DNA from 4 places in the Bariatricus sp. SGI.019 genome. Region 3 is predicted to be linked to each of the others. Evidence: predicted binding sites of a transcription regulator. Region 3 holds the regulator's gene; each other region holds the start of a gene.

Region 1 (5,061 bases), on a different contig from region 3:
ATACAGTTATGAGAGATGCAGATATTATCCTTGCAACAGGTGGACCTGGAATGGTGAAGGCTGCATACTCTTCAGGAAAACCGGCACTTGGCGTTGGACCTGGAAATACTCCTGTTATTATTGACGAGACAGCAGATATCAAGATGGCAGTAAATTCTATCATTCATTCTAAAACATTTGACAATGGTATGATCTGTGCATCCGAACAGTCTGTAACGGTGCTCGACAGTATCTATGATGAAGTAAAGAAAGAATTTGCATATCGTGGATGCTATTTCCTGAAAAAAGGCGAAGAGCTGGATAAAGTTCGTAAGACTATCATTATCAACGGTGCCTTAAATAATAAGATCCCAGGAAAATCTGCATATGAGATTGCAAAACTCGCAGGTGTAGATGTCCCGGAAGATACCAAGATCTTAATCGGTGAAGTGGAATCCGTTGATATCTCTGAAGAATTTGCGCATGAGAAATTATCTCCGGTACTTGGAATGTACCGAGCAAAAACATTTGATGAAGCCCTTGCAAAAGCTGAACAGTTGGTAGCAGATGGCGGATATGGACATACATCTTCTCTGTATATTCATCCTGCAGAGAAAGAGAAGATTGCAAAACATGCAGAAGCAATGAAGACTTGTCGTATCTTAATCAATACTCCATCTTCTCAGGGCGGTATCGGTGATCTTTATAACTTTAAACTTGCTCCATCTCTTACACTTGGATGTGGTTCTTGGGGAGGCAACTCTGTATCTGAGAACGTAGGTGTAAAACATCTGATTAACATTAAGACGGTCGCAGAGAGGAGAGAAAATATGCTGTGGTTTAGAACACCTGAGAAAGTATACTTTAAGAAAGGCTGTATGCCGGTGGCACTCGATGAACTCGGAACAGTGATGCACAAGAAAAAAGCATTTATCGTAACAGATACCTTCTTATATAAAAATGGTTATGTAAAACCAATTGAAGAGAAATTAGACCAGATGGGAATTCAGCATACATGCTTCTATGAAGTAGCACCAGATCCGACTCTGCAGTGTGCACAAAAAGGAACAGACCAGATGAGAGCATTTGAACCAGATACAATCATCGCACTTGGCGGTGGATCTGCAATGGATGCAGCGAAGATTATGTGGCTGATGTATGAGCATCCAGAAGCAAACTTTGAAGACATGGCTATGGACTTCATGGATATTCGCAAGAGAGTATTTACCTTCCCAAAAATGGGAGAGAAAGCCTACTTTGTTGCAATCCCGACATCTTCTGGTACAGGTTCTGAAGTGACACCATTTGCCATCATCACTGATGCAGAGACAGGCGTAAAATGGCCGATTGCAGATTACGAATTACTTCCAGATATGGCAATCGTCGACGTAGATAATGCAATGACAGCTCCAAAAGGACTGACAAGCGCATCCGGTATCGACGTTATGACACATGCAATCGAAGCATACGTATCCATTATGGCAACAGACTACACAGATGGACTTGCAATGAAAGCCGTTAAGATGGTATTCGATTATCTGCCATCTGCATATGCAAACGGAGCCAATGACCCAATCGCAAGAGAAAAGATGGCAAATGCATCCTGTATGGCTGGTATGGCATTCGCAAATGCTTTCCTTGGCCTGAACCACTCCATGGCCCACAAACTTGGAGCATTCCATCACTTGCCACACGGTGTCGCAAACGCAGTTCTCCTGACAGAAGTCATGAGATACAATGCAGCAGAAGTTCCGACCAAGATGGGAACATTCTCCCAGTACCAGTATCCACACGCACTTGCAAGATACGCAGAATTAGGACGCTTCGCCGGATGCCAAGGCAAGACAGACGAAGAAGTATTCGAAAACTTCCTCGCAAAACTGGAAGACCTCAAAGAAAAGATTGGAATCAAAAAATCCATCAAAGAATACGGAATCGACGAGAAATACTTCCTCGATACATTGGATGATATGGTTGAACAAGCCTTCAACGACCAGTGTACAGGAGCAAACCCGAGATATCCACTCATGAAAGAAATGAAAGAAATCTATCTGAAGTGTTACTACGGTTAATATTAGGGACGTAGACTTTTTAAAAAAGTCTACGTCCCTAATTGTGTTTTGTGGTGTACCTAAATGGAAAAAGGGGTGTACCCAAATGAATAAAGTTAATTATTTAACAATAAAAATATGCAATAAAAATAAGTTAAAAAAATATCAAATTACTCTTTCCAAATGAAATTTAAGGGTGTATAATGCAGTTAACAAATAAAAGATCGGAAGTATTATACAAGGAGGCACAGCTTATGAAACTTGAAGGAAGTAATTTGATCGTGAAACGTCCGTACAAAGAAGTCTACAAATGCGATAAAGAGATTGTCAAGGTATTCGAGACCACACATCCAAAATCTGCAGTGTTTAATGAGGCGTTGAATACAGTAAGAGTAGAGGAATCAGGATTGGATATTCCGCAATTAAAAGAGGTTACACAGATTGATGGCAAATGGGCTCTGGTTATAGAGTATAAAGAAGGAAAGACTTTGGAAGAGATGATGAAGGTGGACCATGATAATCTGGAAAAATATATGTCAGATTTTGTGGATCTGCAGCTGAAGGTTCAGAGTAAGAAAGCGCCGATGCTTAACAAATTAAAGGATAAACTGGCGAGACAGATTAATGGACTAAAAGAATTAGATGCAACACAGAGGTATGAATTGTTGACCCGTCTGGAGAGTATGCCGAAGCACACTAAGCTTTGCCACGGTGATTTTAATCCAAGTAATGTAATTGTAGGAAAGAATGGCAAGATGACGGTTGTTGACTGGGCGCATGCGACCCAGGGAAATGCCAGTGCGGATGCAGCTATGACTTACCTTCTTTTTGCACTGAAAGATCAGGATGCAGCTGACCTCTATATGAAGCTTTTCTGCAAGAAGAGTGACACTGCAAAGCAGTATGTACAGCAATGGCTTCCAATCGTAGCAGCATCACAGTTAGAAAAAGATAATGAGCTGGAAAAAGATTTCCTCATGAAATGGATTGACGTTATGGATTATCAATAGCCATGTTGAATAAAAGAGAATAAAGTAAAAGAGAATAGAGTAAAAGAGAATAAAGTAAAAGAGAGAGAATACGGAAAATAAATTCCATATCCTCTCTCTTATGTTATATGATGAGATACATATTATCTATCTGCGAAGTTAATAAGCAAGATAAAAATATCATATTAAAATATTAATAAAAGACATTTCCACCAATATTAATTCCCTGAACTCCAGAACCAGCATAATTGAAGTTATAGCAATGAATAACCGCAGAGTGCCGTGCACCGCCCAAAGCGGCCTGTGCAACAGAATATGCTGTGGAGGATGGTCCCTTTGCAAGGACACGCTCCAAAGAACCGTTCCAGGTAGGACTAAATTGTCCAGACTGATAAATGACACCGCGTAAGGTGCTTGGATAACTCGGGCTGGCAACACGGTTCATGATAACCGTTGCTACAGCTAACATACCATCATAGCTATTACCGGCCTCACATTGGAGTAAAGCGGCAAACAAAGCTACATCTGAGGTGGAAGCATCGATTGGATTTCCTCCGTTGGTAGTTGAACCTGAAGAACCATTGTTGTTCTGACCACCATTGCCAGGCGATGTGACAGAACCAGCAATCTGATTATTCTGTGCAGTTTTACTTGCTTCCTCAGCGGCACGTGCACGGTCCAGCTGTTCTTTATAATCATCCAATTGTCCGGAAGTAGAAGCAATCTTTGAGTTGAGCTCTTCTTCTTTTGCGGTCAGATCACTTTGCATTTGTGCAAGTTCTTCCTGCTTTGCAGTCAGATCCTCTTGTTTTTTTTCTACATTGACACGAACCTCTTTTAACTCGTCCAACATATGTCTGTCATACTCACTGATAGTTGAGACATATTCTGCCTTATTCAGAAAATCAGCCATATCTTCTGAAGAAAATAATATCTGCAATAAAGAAACATTGCCACCTTCATACATGAATTTGATTCTATCTTTCATGGAATCATACTGCAGTTCTTCATTTAATTGAGCTGCGGCCAAATCCAGCTTGGCTTTCTCGACCTCAGCTGATAAGTCCTCAATCTGAGCTGCGGCAGAGTCCAACTCAGCGCTTAGAGCAGATAATTGGCTGTTCAAATCATCTAACTGATCTTGTAATCCACCAGTCGTTATCTCCAATTCATCAGCAGAAGGCGCTGCGAATACCAGAATATTTGTAGAAGCAATTGTTACGGTGGAGATAGCAATCGCTATGAGTGACCGTAATATACGTTCCTTTTTTGGGTTTATCATATTCATATCCTTTCTATCTACGATAAGTGCACAACATATTATACAACAAATTGCTTTATAAAGCAAACTTTGTTAGAATAGAATATAGAATTTAAGATTGAGAGGAATGCATATGAAAAAATATGAAGAAGAGCATTATAAATATGACAATATAAAAAAACATATTTATCCTTGGATAAAAGAAGAACTTACAGATACACAGGCCTTGAATGGCAAGAGGATTTCTGAACAGGATACTCCTGTTGTGGCATTTATCGGTGATTTGAAGATTATATTTGTTATTAAAAGAAGCGATGAAGCATATGAAGTTCTAAAGGATAATATGCTTCCGCCGGAATGCGATATTGAGGAATTATATCACACAGCTTGTGAGAATTTGAACAGAGATGTAGAATTTGTCATTGCAAATACCTGGTATGGCGGATTTGCGGTTCTTGCAGACGGACACCATGAAGCAAGTGCTTTATGCTTTAAGCATATCTGGCAAGTTTGTGTAGACAAATTAAAAGACGATCTGATCATTATGGTGCCGGCAAAGGATACGATCCTATTTGCACCAGCCGGACAGAAACAGGTTGTAGAAAAGTTAATCGAACATGGAGAACAGGCGTATGAACAGGCTCAGAATAAGATTAGCAGATCGCTGATGTTATTTTCGAAAGACAGAAAGGAATTATCTGAATATGAGAAGTAAGACAAAATTAATAGCGCTTGATCTGGACGGAACGCTTCTGACTTCAGAGAAAAAGATTACGCCGTA
Region 2 (5,061 bases), on a different contig from region 3:
AGGATGGGATTCAGGATGCTGATATTGAAGAATTTAAACAATTTTTAATACAGAAATGTACTGGAGTTAAAAAAGGAATCGAAAAAGTAAATATTGAATAAAGGAGAAATATCATGGGATATAATGTGGCAATTGATGGTCCAGCAGGTGCAGGAAAGAGTACGATTGCAAAATTAGTGGCAAAAGAAAAGGGATTTATCTATGTTGATACCGGTGCCATGTATAGAGGTCTGGCGATTCATTTCCTGAATCAGGGAATTCAGGCGGATGAGACGGAAAAAGTGATTAAGGCATGCCAGGATGCTGAAGTAACCATTCGCTACGAAAATGGTATCCAGCAGGTTTATCTGAATGGAGCAAATATTACTTCCAGATTGAGGGATGAGGAAGTAGGAAATATGGCATCTATGACATCGGCAATCCCAGAAGTAAGAGCCAAGTTATTGGAGCTTCAGCAGAATCTTGCACGTACACAAAATGTGATCATGGATGGCAGGGATATCGGAACGTGTGTATTGCCGAATGCTGACGTGAAGATATTTTTAACTGCAAGTGTTGAGACGAGAGCCAAGCGTCGCTATGAAGAGCTGATGGCAAAGGGAGTCCCTTGTAATTTGGATGAAATTGAATCGGACATTCGAGAAAGAGATTATCGTGACATGACAAGAGAGATTGCTCCGCTGAAACAGGCTGAGGATGCAGTAAAGGTAGATAGTTCTTATATGACAATTCCTGAAGTTGTGGATAAAATTGTCGAATTGTGCAGGTGATGTGGATTAAGGAGAGAAAAGAATGGAGATAGAGTTGGCAAGAACAGCGGGATTCTGTTTTGGTGTAAAGAGAGCTGTTGACACTGTATATGAACAGGTAGAACAGCACCGGGAAGATAAAATCTATACCTATGGTCCGATTATCCATAATGAAGAAGTGACAAAAGATCTAGCCAAAAAAGGAGTTGAAGTGATTGACTCTGAAAAAGAATTAGATGCAGTGGATAAAGGCGTTATTATTATTCGTTCTCATGGAGTAGCCAGAGACATATATAAAAAAATACAGGAAAAAGGCCTGACTTGTGTAGACGCTACCTGTCCTTTTGTAAAGAAGATACACAGAATCGTTGAGGAAGAAAGCAAAAAAGGGGCATTTATTGTCATTATTGGTAACAGCGAACATCCGGAGGTAGAAGGAATCAAAGGGTGGGCAGGAAAACAAGTAATTGTTGTACAGACAGCAGAAGATGCCAGACAGTTTCAGTTGAAAGATGCTGAACAGAGGGTCTGCGTCGTTTCTCAGACGACATTTAATTACAATAAATTCAAAGATTTAGTTGAAATAATCTCAAAAAAGGGGTATGATATAATTGTTTTAAATACGATTTGCAATGCAACAAAGGAACGTCAGGAGGAGGCTTGTGAAATTGCAAAGAGAGTAGATGCTATGGTGGTTATCGGCGACAAACGTAGTTCAAATACTCAGAAGTTATTTGAAATATGTAAGAATGAATGTTTGAATACGTACTATATACAGACACTTGACGATTTGGATATGAATCAATTAAGGTCCGTGGAAACAGTAGGTATTACAGCAGGGGCATCCACGCCCAATAATATAATTGAGGAGGTTCAAAATAATGTCAGAATTAACTTTTGAACAAATGTTGGAAGAGTCATTCAAAACAATAAGAAATGGAGAGGTCGTAGATGGTACTGTCATCGATGTAAAGCCCGATGAAATCATCTTGAATATAGGTTACAAGGCAGACGGTATCATTACAAGAAGCGAGTACACAAACGAAGCAAATGCAGATTTAACGACTATGGTATCCGTTGGTGATGCAATGACTGCAAAAGTCCTGAAAGTTAATGATGGAGAAGGTCAGGTGCTTTTGACCTATAAGAGACTTGCAGCAGAAAAAGGAAATGAAAGATTGAGAGAGGCTTATGAGAATCATGAGGTGTTAAAGGCTCCTGTTGCTCAGATTCTTGGCGGTGGATTAAGTGTTGTGATTGATGAAGCAAGAGTGTTTATCCCTGCAAGCCTTGTGTCAGATACTTATGAAAAAGATTTGAGTAAGTATCAGGATCAGGAGATTGAATTTGTAATCAGTGAGTTTAATCCTAGAAGAAATCGCGTAATTGGAGACAGAAGACAGTTACTTGTTGCTGAACGTGCAGAAAAGCAAAAAGAATTATTTGCTAAGATCCAGGCTGGAGACAGAATGGAAGGAACTGTTAAAAATGTGACAGATTTTGGCGCGTTTATTGATCTTGGTGGAGTTGATGGACTTCTTCATATTTCTGAAATGTCTTGGGGACGTGTTGAGAATCCAAAGAAGGTATTCAAAGTTGGTGAGACATTAGAAGTAATGATTAAAGAAATCAATGATACAAAGATTGCCTTGAGTTTGAAATTCCCGGAGACTAATCCATGGGCGAATGCAGCAGAAAAATATGCAGTTGGTACTGTGATTGAAGGAAGAGTTGCTAGAATGACTGATTTTGGTGCATTTGTTGAACTTGCACCTGGAGTAGATGCATTGCTTCATGTTTCTCAGATTTCAAGAAATCATGTGGACAAGCCGTCAGATGTATTGTCTGTAGGTCAGGAAATTACGGCTAAGATTGTCGACCTTAATGAGGATGAGAAAAAAATCAGTTTAAGTATGAAAGCTTTAGAGCCGGCAGCAAATGAACAGACTGAGGCAGAAAGCGTGGATGAAAGTGCTGAAGAGGAAACTAGCGAAGAATAATTTGCATGTTGAATATTGTTGGGATTGTAGAGATAGAGACCGCTAGGTCTCTATCTTTTATATGTTAAAATTTCGACAAGATGTTTGCGGAAATATACAATGAAATCCCTGGATTTACTGGATTATTAGGGAGTTTTCATGTATAGTATATAAAGAGTAAAAAGGAAGGAAGGAAAAAGGATGGCATTGTTAACATTTAAGGGTGGTATTCATCCGGATGACGGCAAGAGCCTGGCAAAAGATAAGGCGATTGTCGAAGTAAAACCCAAAGGGGATTTGGTATATCCAGTTTCTCAGCATATTGGCGCTCCGGCCAATCCGATAGTGGCTGTAGGGGATCGTGTTTTAAAGGGTCAGATGATAGCAGAAGCCGGGGGGTTTGTGTCTGCGCCTATCTATGCATCGGTTTCCGGAACAGTTAAGGCGATTGCCCCACATTTAAATCCAACAGGGGGTATGGTAAACAGTATCGTTATTGAAAATGACGGTGAATATGAGGAAGTGCAATATCCAGAAGTGAAACCTTTGGATGAGATGACAAAAGAAGAAATCCTCAATACAATCGGTAATGCTGGTGTTGTAGGTATGGGTGGTGCAGGATTCCCAACGAGAGTCAAACTGTCACCGAAAGAACCAGAAAAGATTGATTACATTATTGCTAACTGTGCAGAGTGTGAACCATATATCACCGCTGACTACAGATCAATCATGGAGACGCCGGAAAAATTAGTCGGCGGTATGAAAATTGTATTAAAGCTTTTTGATAATGCAAAAGGTGTTTTTGGAGTAGAAGATAATAAACCGGATTGTATTGAAAAGTTAAAAGAACTGACAAAGGATGAACCACGTATGGAAGTACTTGCGTTAAAGACCAAGTATCCACAGGGTGGTGAGCGTCAATTGATTTATGCAACAACTGGAAGAGCAATTAATTCGGCAATGCTTCCGGCAGATGCAGGATGTGTTGTAGATAACGTGGCAACATTGATCAGTATTTATCAGGCAGTGGCAGAAGGAAAACCATCTATGGAACGAGTTGTTACTGTGAGTGGAAATGCAGTAAATGAACCAGGTAACTTCAGAGTACCATTTGGAACAAATCAGGCTGAACTTGTAGAGGCTGCTGGTGGATTCAAAAGTGAACCGGAAAAATTAATCTCCGGTGGTCCGATGATGGGATTCTCTATGTTTACACTGGATGTGCCGGTCACTAAGACTTCTTCGTCTATTCTTGGCTTTACAAAAGATGAAGTGGCTCAATATGAACCATCTGCATGTATCAATTGTGGACGTTGTGTAGATGCCTGTCCAAGTAGATTGATTCCGTCAAGACTTGCAGATTATGCAGAACATCATGACGAAGAGACGTTTACAAAACATGAAGGTCTGGAATGTATGGAATGTGGTTCTTGTAGTTTTGTATGTCCTGCAAAGCGCCCATTAAAACAGGCAATTGGTTCAATGAGAAAGATTGCGATGGCAAACCGCAAAAAGAAAAAATAGTCAAATAGAAGAGGAAGAGGTGAACAAACGTGAGTGAGAACAAATTAAAAATGTCATCTTCACCACACATTCGTTCCAAAGACACCACAAGCAGTATTATGATGTGGGTAACGATTGCACTGTTGCCGGCTTCAGCCTTTGGTGTATGGAACTTTGGATTGTCAGCGCTTATTATGCTGATCAGTACAACTGCAGCATCTGTTCTGACAGAGTACATATATGAAAAATTAATGCACAAGAAAATTACAATCGGCGATTGGAGTGCCGTTGTTACAGGTCTTTTACTTGGCCTGAATATGCCGGCTTCAGCTCCATGGTGGATGGGTGTTATCGGTGGTATCTTTGCCATTCTGATTGTAAAACAGTTATTTGGTGGTCTGGGACAGAACTTTATGAACCCGGCACTCGGAGCAAGATGTTTCCTGTTAATTTCTTTCACAAGCCAGATGACTACATTTGTATATGATGGAGTATCTGGTCCTACACCTTTGGCACAGCTGAAAGCTGGAGAGGCTGTAAATTCTATGGATATGCTGATCGGTACTATCCCAGGAACTATTGGTGAAACATCTGTAATTGCGATTATTATTGGTGCAATTATTTTGATTTTGAAAGGGATTATTGATCTTAGAATCCCAGGAACTTATATTGTATCTTTTATAATTTTTATTGGTATCTTCGGACCGTTTGCAAATCCGAATGTTGGATTCTTTGATCCTCAATATATTACTGCACATCTGTGCGGCGGTGGTTTGATGCTTGGTGCATGGTTCATGGCTACCGATTATGTAACATCTCCAATTACGAAG
Region 3 (5,061 bases):
TGATACTTCTCTTGCCATCTCCTCTGTATACACAGTCATACGGATTTCATGCTCAATCATTGATCTCCTCTGATCCTGGAAGATACATCCCAGTACGAGAATGGGTTTTGTGATACCTCTGTGGCGAAGGATAACTGCTTCCTCAAGCGTTGCGACTGCATAACCCCAGATGTATTCTTTCGTACTAAGAAGCCTTGCTATCTGAACAGCTCCATGCCCATATCCATCCGTTTTAATAACTGCCAGCATCTTAACACCATCTTGTATATTTGCCTTCATCATCTCAATATTATATTCTATTGCATCAAGATCAATCCTTACACAGACTCTCGTATAATTCTTCACTTTTTACCTCCTCCTGCTCTTTAAATGCATTGGATAGATACTCCGTCAAATCTCTTGCCAAAACACTATAACTTCCTTTATCGATACGGGCATAATCACCTGCTCTTCCATGTAGGTATGCTCCCAAAACAGCGGCTTTCCTACAACTGAGTCCTTGCGCCAAAAGCGCAGCTATTATTCCCGCCAGTACATCTCCAGAACCAGCTTTTGCCATTGCCGAATTACCCGACATATTTACATAGTTTCCTTCAGAAACTGATGCAACAATAGTTCTGGCATCTTTCAGTACACAAGTCCATTGACTTTTTTGAACAAATGAATCCAGTATATCCATCCTATGTTGTTTTAATTCCTCTACACTTATATGTAACAGCCGTGACATCTCTTTCATATGTGGTGTTATCACAAAATCTGTATGATGAATCTTTTGAAGATAAGCGTTATGCTCCGCAATCAGGTTCAAACCATCTGCATCAATCAGACAAGGTACTTTCACATGCTCAAGAGTTGCCTTCAATATTCTCCTGGAACGCTCACTGATTCCTATTCCAGATCCAATACAAACTGCATCTGCCCATGTTAAAAGATTTAACAACTCAGTCTTATCAAAAATGTCATAAGTTGTAATAATTGCTTCCGGAAGGAGCTGCTGTAAAATAATCCTATTTTCTTCCGGTGTATAGATCTGTACCAGTCCTGCTCCAGACATATATGCCGCTTTTGCATTCAGATAAGCCGCTCCAGACATACCTTTACTTCCTGCAATTACAAGTAACTTCCCATATGTCCCTTTATTCGAATTTTCTTTTCTGGCTGGCAGAAATTTACAATATTCCTTCTTCTCATAAGTATATGCCGTTTTTTCGGTAGCAATTATTTTTTCCGTATGGATTCCGATATCAGCTACAATCACTTTACCAGAATATTCCTTTCCGGGATAGATTGCAAGTCCCAGCTTTTCCATTTGAAAAGTCACCGTAATATCTGCACGGAAAGCAATTCCAAGGACACTTCCATGATTCGCAGATATTCCAGATGGCATATCTACAGCAAATTTTACAGCCTTTGCTTCATTCATCTTCTGAATAATCTGAAAATATTTTCCTATAATCTCACGGCTAAGTCCAACACCGAACATCGCATCTATTATGATACTATATTCGTCTTCTTTGTACTCTTTGAATATCTCAACACCTGTTTCCCTTAATTTACTCATCTGCTGTTTTGTTTCATCCGTACGATGAGATTCATTTCCTACAAAACAAACTGTCACAGGATACCCTTTTTCCTTTAAAAGTCTCGCTATCGCAAATCCATCACCACCATTATTCCCTGAACCACATACGATACACGCTTTGGACAGATCAAGCTTTTCCGCCTCCATAGTCTCTACACATCTCTTTGCAGCACGCTCCATTAACTCCATAGACGAAATTCCCAGTTCCTGTATTGTATATTGATCCGCCTTTTTCATTTGATTTCCATTAAGCAGATATCGCATAATCTCACCTTCCAAGTTCATTTTACAATATAAAAGGACGTGTAAAAACCAGCCCGTCTGCGCATGCCAGTCATTACACGTCTTTGCTTTTTATTTCTTATGTTCTTCGTTATATCGGCTAATATTGTATGATAACTGCATTAAGCTTTCAGACAAGTGTACATTTTCAACAATTATATGATCCGGCAGATTCAAATCTGTATGGGCAAAATTCCAAATTGCACGAACACCATTGTCTACCAGCATATTAGCCACTTCAATTGCCTTGTCCTTTGGAATAGTTAAAACTGCAATCTCAACATCATTCTGTTGGACAAATGACTTTAACTCATCCATCATACGAATCGGCACGCCTCTGATTGAAACACCTACCAATCTTGGGTTGACATCAAAAATTCCTTTTAATACAAATCCTCTCTTCTCAAAAGCTGCATAATTAGCAAGAGCCTGCCCCAAATTACCAGCTCCTATAATAATCATATTATGAGCCTCTTCCAAGCCAAGAATCTTACCAATCTCTGTATACAAATATTTAACGTTATAACCATAACCCTGCTGACCGAACCCACCAAAATTGTTAAGATCCTGACGAATCTGAGATGCAGTCACTTTCATACGCTTACTCAAATCGTTAGACGAGATACGCTCCACTCCATTTTCAAGTAGCTCTCCTAAGTATCGATAGTATCGTGGCAATCTACGGATGACCGCCTGGGAAATCTCTCTCTCTTCCAATAGTCTCACCTTCCATTTCATTCTAAGAAATATTATATAGAATTGTGTGAACAAAGTCAAACTTTTAGTTGTATTTTGTCCTATTTTCGCTATAATGAAAACGAGTGAAAAAGGAGGATATGAAAATAATATGATATTAGCATGTCACGGAATCAGTAAATCTTTCGGCGAAAAAGTGATTATCGCTGACGGTTCTTTTCATATAGAAGATCACGAAAAAGCAGCTCTTGTTGGTCCCAATGGAGCGGGAAAATCAACGCTTTTTAAAATGATTGTAGGTGAGCTTCCTTCTGACCGCGGAGAAGTAATTTTAACCAAAGGCAAAACCTTGGGATATCTTGCACAGCATCAGGCTATGCAAAGTGGAAGCACTATCTATGAAGAAGTGAAACTTGCCAAATCTGATATCATCGAAATGGAAACACAGATCCGTTCCATCGAATTAGAATTAAAACATTTAGAAGGTGATGCATTGACATCACGCCTTGAAACATATAATCGTCTGACAGCTTCTTTTGAACGCCAGAATGGTTATGCATATGAAAGTGAGATTAACGGGGTATTAAAAGGTCTTGGTTTTACAGAAAATGATTTTTCTAAACCCGTAGATACCCTTTCTGGGGGTCAGAAAACCCGCGTCTCTCTTGGTAAATTATTGCTCACCAAGCCAGATATCTTGCTTTTGGACGAGCCTACTAACCACTTGGATCTAAACTCTATAGCTTGGTTAGAAACTTATCTTCTGAATTATCCAGGAGCCGTTCTGATCGTATCTCATGACCGTTACTTTTTGAACAAAGTAGTGACTAAGGTCTTAGAAATCGAATCTGGAAAATTGATGACCTATAATGGAAATTACAGTGATTATGCTGCCAAAAAGCAGCAGCTTCGTGATGCTCAGATAAAAGAATATTTAAATCAGCAGCAAGAAATAAAGCATCAGGAAGCCGTAATTGAAAAGCTTCGTTCTTTTAATCGTGAGAAATCTATTAAGCGTGCAGAAAGCCGTGAAAAGATGTTGGAAAAGATCCGTCCTGTAGAGAAACCCTTGGAAGCAAATAATGAGATTCACTTAACATTAGAGCCTTCTTGTGTCAGCGGTAACGATGTTCTGTCTGTTGAACATCTAAGTAAATCATTTCCAAATCAAGTTCTGTTTCAAGATATAAGTTTTGACATTAAACGCGGGGAACATGTTGCAATCATCGGTGACAATGGAACGGGGAAAACAACACTTTTAAAAATCTTAAATCAGGTAATATCAGCAGATTCCGGTACATTTACATTGGGAACTAATGTAGCGATCGGATACTATGATCAGGAACACCATGTACTACATATGGAAAAAACCATTTTTGACGAAATTTCAGATGATTACCCGGATTTGACTAACACGAAGATCAGAAATATGCTGGCCGCTTTTTTATTTACTGGGGATGATGTGTTTAAACGGATCGGTGACCTAAGCGGTGGAGAACGTGGCAGAGTATCTTTAGCGAAGCTGATGCTTTCGAAAGCTAATTTTCTGATTCTTGACGAACCAACAAACCACTTGGATATTCCATCAAAAGAAATTCTGGAAAAAGCATTGAACAACTATACCGGAACTATCTTATATGTTTCACACGATCGTTATTTTATCAATCAGACAGCAACAAGGATCCTTGATCTGGTGAATCAGACTTTTGTAAATTATATAGGGAATTATGACTATTATCTTGAAAAAAAAGACGAGCTAACAACCATTTATGCTGGTGCCCCGTCTTCTGTTTATATTCCAGGAACTGCAAATTCTGCTATATCTTCTGGCAAAGACTCTGTTGCAGCAAATGTGTCAGATTCTAAGCTCGACTGGAAGGAACAAAAAGAAGCACAGGCTCGCGAGCGAAAACGAAAAAACGAACTGAAGAAAACCGAAGAACGCATCACTACTCTTGAAGAGCGGGATGCTAAGATTGACGAAATGATGTTGCAGGAAGATATTTTTACAAGTTCCATTAAATGTCAGGAATTAGCCAATGAAAAGGCAGCTATTGCGGAAGAACTTGAAGAGCTGTATATAAAATGGGAAGAGCTGGCTGAATAGCTACAGCTCTTCCTTTTTCAGTAATTTCCATGGACGTTCTTTTCCAAGCCATCCCATTTCTTTCCAATAATTATCATCCACCGGACTCATTCCTTTTTTATGAAAGCTTCTCATAATATAGAACAGAGCACGAGTCTTGATTCCTGGATTCACTCCATCTGGATCTTTGGAAATCTTTAATACAAGCTTACTCAAATCTCTGTCAATCCGCTCTTTCTTATCTGCACTGACACCATCCCAACCAAGCGATGCCACCGACATTCCGTAGGTATACACTCTAGCGGCACCCCAGAACTGGAGACTAATCTTCATATCCTTAAGCGTAGATCTCACGCCGCCTCCCGCGGCAGTTGCAATACACACTGCCTGTTTTCGAAACATAGAAGCTCCCGGT
Region 4 (5,061 bases), on a different contig from region 3:
TTACTACAATATACATCAATGCATTAGAGGCAGTCTCAGTCAGCTGTCTTACAACTCCCGATTCACGGAACAGGTTACCAAGCATCAGCATACCAACCAGCGGTGCTGTCGTCGGAAGAATCGTACACACTACAACAGTAACAATAATCGGGAAAAGAATTCTTTCCAATTTAGAAACTGGGCGAAGCTGTTCCATCTTAATCTTTCGCTCTTTTTCAGTTGTCAATAACTTCATAATTGGCGGCTGAATGATCGGAACCAGTGACATGTAAGAATATGCCGCCACCGCAATCGGCCCCATTAATGCCGTCTGCTGTAATTTACCGGCAAGAAAGATAGAAGTCGGTCCATCTGCACCACCAATAATAGAGATTGCTGCCGCTGCTTTATCAGAGAATCCCATTGCCATTGCACCAAGATATGCTGCAAAAATTCCAAACTGCGCTGCTGCTCCCAGCAGGAAACTCTTTGGATTAGCAATCAATGGCCCAAAATCTGTCATCGCACCTACCCCGAGGAATATCAGAGACGGAAGAATTGACCACTCATCCAAAACATAGAAGTAGTAAAGTAATCCTCCGGTTCCATTGGCTGCCTCATCTGCATGCAACATAATATCTGGATAGATATTTACAAGAAGCATACCGAACGCAATTGGTACCAGGAGCAGAGGTTCAAACCCATGTCTGATTGCTAAATATAGGAAAAAACATGCAACTGCAATCATGATCAAATTGCCCCATGTGAGACTGAAAAATGCTGTCTGATGCACGAGGTTTCCTAATGTTGTTGTTATATATTCCATTTTTTAACCTCCAGTCGTGTTAAATAAACATAATCAGATTATGTCTCTAGTTTAATGTAGCAAGAACAGCTCCTGATTCTACAGCATCACCAACTGCCACATCAATACTTGCCACTGTTCCATCTTCTGGTGCCACAACTGGAATTTCCATCTTCATTGCTTCAATAATTACAACCGCATCGCCTCTTTTTACACTCTGTCCAACATTTGCTTCAATCTTGAACACTTTTCCTGCAGCTCCGGCTTTTACTTCAACAGAACCTGCTCCTGCAGCCGGTGCAGCAGTCTTTGGTGCTGCTGGTGCTGCAGCAGGTGCGGCCTTTGGTGCTGCTACTGGCGCAGCCGATGCCACACCTGCACCTTTTTCTTCTACTGTTACATCATATACATTTCCGTTTACTGTAATTGTATAATTTTTCATTTTAAATTCCTCCTTTGGGTAGTTATGCATTCCATTTATTTGACGGACGACGTCTAATACTTCTTACAACAAATCCATCTTTGCTGCATCCTTCTGCCTCTCTGGCGGCAGCAATTGCTGCAGAAATGACTGCGATCAATTCCAGATCATCTGCGACCGGAGTCTCAACTGCAGAAAGATTCTGAACAGGAGCTTTCTCTGTCTTAACTTCCTGTACAGGCTGCTTTTTGAATTTTTTCTCAATCGCAGGAATATATTTAAATAAGGAAATCAGGAATGAAATAAAAATCAGTACTATAAATACCGTTCCCATTCCAAGTATCGTATTTAATCCTGCTTTTTCCAATATTTCTCCTGTTGAATATTCTGCATCAACTGTCATGCTGTCCAGATAAGAATCTTCATCAAATACAAATGTAATCGTTGCTTCACGGTCTGAGAACTCAACTGCTGTTGTAACTTTAAGTTCATCTGTAGATGCCTCAAATGTATAATCACCATGACCTATATATTCACCACACTCTTTAGTAGCCGCTTGCCACGCCTCCAATGCTCCAAGGAAACTTTCCTGCGTAACAGGGATCCCAGCCTCAGTCAACTGTAGCTCAACATTAAAATCTGTCATGGACTTCCACTGTTCGAGCGTTGCTTCATCGGTACTCGCACAATAACTCAACAGAAATTCTGTCGTCTGTTCAATGGTAGCTTCATCATAATCCATTGTTTTATTGCCGCTTCCACATGCGGTAAAGCAGAGCATTGTCGCAAGCACACAGAGTAATAAACTAATCTTTTTTCTCACTTTACCTCACCTCTCTAAACTGCACCATGTTTTTTCATCGGGCGTTCTTCTCTCTTGGTAAATAACATCTCAAATGCACCGATGACATATTTTCTGGTATCAGCTGGTTCAATAATCGTATCTACATATCCTCTTCTTGCTGCTGAAAGCGGGCTTGACTGCAATTCTTTGTATTCTGCTGCTTTTTCTTTTACAGTAGCCGAATCAGAATTTGCATACATAATCTTAGCTGCAAGATTTGCATCCATCATACCAATCTCTGCAGTTGTCCATGCATACACTATATCTGCACCGATAGACTTACTATTCATTGCTACATAAGCACTTCCAAATGCTTTTCCAATCACAACATTCACTTTTGGAACTGTTGCATTGGCAAATGCATAAGTAAGCTTTGCAGCTTCTCTCGCAAGATTTCTTTCTTCACATTTTCCGGCTTTAAATCCAGACACGTTTGTCAAAGAAAGAATCGGAATATTAAAAGCATCACAAAATGTTATAAATTCCGCTGCTTTTCTTGCTCCATGAGCAGACAAGGAGCCATCAAATTCTGCGACAACTTCTGCATTTTCATTGTATACTTTTGAACGGTTCGCAACAGCACCCACTGTCATCCCATTCAATCGAATAAATCCGGTCACCATATCCTTTGCAAAATTCTTTTTCGTCTCAAAGAACACGTTGCTATCAGAAATATTGGCCAGTGCAATTGCAGTATCTTCAACTGCATTTTCAATCCCTTCACATACACGGTTGAGATCATCTGTACACTCATCGTAGGCAACATTTTCCTCATTATTACAAGGAAGCATACAAATTAGGGCACGAATATTTTCAAGGATTTCTGCTTCTGTTCCCACCACATCTACAAGACCAGACTTTTCACTCTGATATTCTGCAGAAGAGGTATCCAGCTTTGAAATCTCATTGCCAGGAATTGCATTTGGTGAATTCACAAATAACTTTGCATCAGATGCTTCCATGAAGGTAAAATCTGTCAAAGCAGGGACGAGAGCAAGTCCACCACCACAAGTCCCAAAGATTGCTGTAATCTGTGGAATCACACCAGAAGCCATTGATTGTTTTAAGTACAGATTACCAAATGCCTCTAATGCATCTGTCGCTTCCTGAAGTCTAAAACCAGCACAGTCTACAAGACCGATTACCGGCGCACCCATCTTCATTGCCATATCATAGATATTTGAAATCTTTTTCGCATGCATCTCACCAATTGCTCCATTTAATACCGTTGCGTCCTGGCTATATACATATACTAAATTTCCGTCAATTACTCCATAACCAGTAATTACACCATCAGCCGGAGTGTCTTTTTCCTGCATGTTAAAATCAGTGCTTCTGGCAGTAACAGCACCACCGATTTCAACAAAGCTTCCTGCATCAAGTAAAGAAGCAATTCTTGCACTTGCTACATTTTCTGTTGCCATGTTGCCCATAGTATAGTCCTCCATTTTCTTACATATTTAAATTGGGTTGATACTTAATTGTAAAGTAGAACCAAATTTTTGCCAATTGTATTATATCGTTTTTCTTCTCTCCATGCAATACTTTTCGCATTTTTCTGTTAAAATATTATCGAATTATTTTTTTATTATATCAAGTTATCATGGCAGCACGTTAAAGCAACTGTGAATTTTGCACTATTCATTAACTTTTTCTTAACTTTTTATTGTACTTTAGTCTAATTTATGATATATTTATCATGGTTTTTAAATGTAGACATTTTTCTACACAAAAACCGAAACAATACTATATTTTTAATTGGAGGGTTAAAAATGGAAACAACAAAAAAGAAATGGCCATTTGGTTTCTATGTATGTAGTTTCTCTTTCACTCTTGAAAGACTTGCATACTACGCTGCTAAATGGGGCGTTGCCATCTTCATCGTTCTTTCTGCAGCAGAAGGAGGTCTTGGACTTTCCAAAGCTGAGGGTGCGTTGATGAGTTCCAACCTGGTAGCATTTACTTATATCACACCAGTTATCGGTGGATACATTGCTGACCGTTGGATTAGCCCAAGACTCCTCGTTCCAATCGGAGAGATTTTAATGGGTCTTGGTTATTTATGTGCATGGCAGGCACAGAGCAAAGGTATGGTTTGGGTTATGATTATCCTGATTGCTATCGGTACAGGTTTCTTCAAAGGAAATGTATCTGGTATCAACGGACGTCTGTTCCCATTAGCTGACGCAGATACTTTGGACTCTATCTTCAGTATCCAGTATTCATTCGTTAATATTGGTTCATTCTGCGGAACAACATTCCTGACTCTTGTTGCTACAAACTACAGCTATCGCTTCATGTTCCTTCTTTGCGGAATCTTCATGTTCATCGACTGTGCATGGTGGCTCTTTGGAATGAAGTTCTTAGGTGATGCTGGTAAGAAACCATTCCTTGTTGACAACAGAACTGAAGATGTTGACAAAGCTGACAAAGAGAAAGACAATGCTCCTCTTACAAAGCTTGAGAAAAATCGTGTTATCGCTATCTTAATCGTAACACTGTTCTCTGGTGTATTCTGGTTAATCTGGTACATGGCTTACATGCCAGTTTACTATGAATTTGGTCCAATTGAGCAGGGCGGTTCCGGATGGGCTAACTGGAACATCGGTTCTTTCCAGATGCCTACTGCATGGTTTGACTCTATGAATGGTCTTCTTTGTATTATTCTTTGTCCTGTATTCGCTGGAATCTGGGCTAAGATGAAACAAAGACCACAGGGCGACTGGGGAATGTTCACAAAGACATCTGTAGGTATTATTATCCTTGGTCTTTGTACAGCATCCATGGTACTTGCTGCATTCCTTAGCGGTGAAGGAACAAAAGATCCAGTTGGTATCTGGGTTATCATCCTGACAGCTGTTGCTATGTCTGTCGGTGAAGTTATCTTCTCACCACTTGGAAACTCTTTCATCAACAAATATGCTCCTAAGAAACTGCTTGGAACATTGCTTGGTGTATGGCCACTCATCATTTTCTTCGCTGGAAAAGGATATGGTCCACTTTACAACTTCC

What was found. The regulator Rex, encoded in region 3, represses fermentation and respiration genes when NADH is low (regulators of the CRP and FNR family bind a similar motif). The targets are predictions, from matches to a motif close to ATTGTTAANTANTTAACAAT.
Region 1: ACQRD1_RS00270 (aminoglycoside phosphotransferase family protein) is a predicted target of Rex. The motif match lies at 2,143-2,162, and genes of this name have one in related genera.
Region 2: rsxC (electron transport complex subunit RsxC) is a predicted target of Rex. The motif match lies at 2,810-2,829, and genes of this name have one in related genera.
Region 4: ACQRD1_RS12070 (acyl-CoA carboxylase subunit beta) is a predicted target of Rex. The motif match lies at 3,607-3,626, and genes of this name have one in related genera.

The regions. Positions count from the first base shown of each region.
Region 1 is NZ_JBNPOQ010000001.1:50,588-55,648, reverse strand. It holds gene adhE (bifunctional acetaldehyde-CoA/alcohol dehydrogenase) at 1-2,051, shown strand, start outside; gene ACQRD1_RS00270 (aminoglycoside phosphotransferase family protein) at 2,285-3,040, shown strand; gene ACQRD1_RS00265 (cell wall hydrolase) at 3,213-4,301, opposite strand; gene ACQRD1_RS00260 (hypothetical protein) at 4,414-4,995, shown strand; gene ACQRD1_RS00255 (Cof-type HAD-IIB family hydrolase) at 4,985-5,061, shown strand, end outside.
Region 2 is NZ_JBNPOQ010000020.1:15,841-20,901, forward strand. It holds gene ACQRD1_RS12105 (YcxB family protein) at 1-101, shown strand, start outside; gene cmk ((d)CMP kinase) at 114-770, shown strand; gene ispH (4-hydroxy-3-methylbut-2-enyl diphosphate reductase) at 793-1,650, shown strand; gene rpsA (30S ribosomal protein S1) at 1,631-2,749, shown strand; gene rsxC (electron transport complex subunit RsxC) at 2,930-4,252, shown strand; gene ACQRD1_RS12130 (RnfABCDGE type electron transport complex subunit D) at 4,303-5,061, shown strand, end outside.
Region 3 is NZ_JBNPOQ010000017.1:38,043-43,103, reverse strand. It holds gene alr (alanine racemase) at 1-345, opposite strand, end outside; gene ACQRD1_RS11420 (NAD(P)H-hydrate dehydratase) at 311-1,846, opposite strand; gene ACQRD1_RS11415 (redox-sensing transcriptional repressor Rex) at 1,937-2,581, opposite strand; gene ACQRD1_RS11410 (ABC-F family ATP-binding cassette domain-containing protein) at 2,712-4,667, shown strand; gene ACQRD1_RS11405 (flavodoxin family protein) at 4,668-5,061, opposite strand, start outside.
Region 4 is NZ_JBNPOQ010000020.1:6,127-11,187, reverse strand. It holds gene ACQRD1_RS12085 (sodium ion-translocating decarboxylase subunit beta) at 1-805, opposite strand, end outside; gene ACQRD1_RS12080 (biotin/lipoyl-containing protein) at 852-1,226, opposite strand; gene ACQRD1_RS12075 (OadG family transporter subunit) at 1,249-2,028, opposite strand; gene ACQRD1_RS12070 (acyl-CoA carboxylase subunit beta) at 2,043-3,482, opposite strand; gene ACQRD1_RS12065 (peptide MFS transporter) at 3,822-5,061, shown strand, end outside.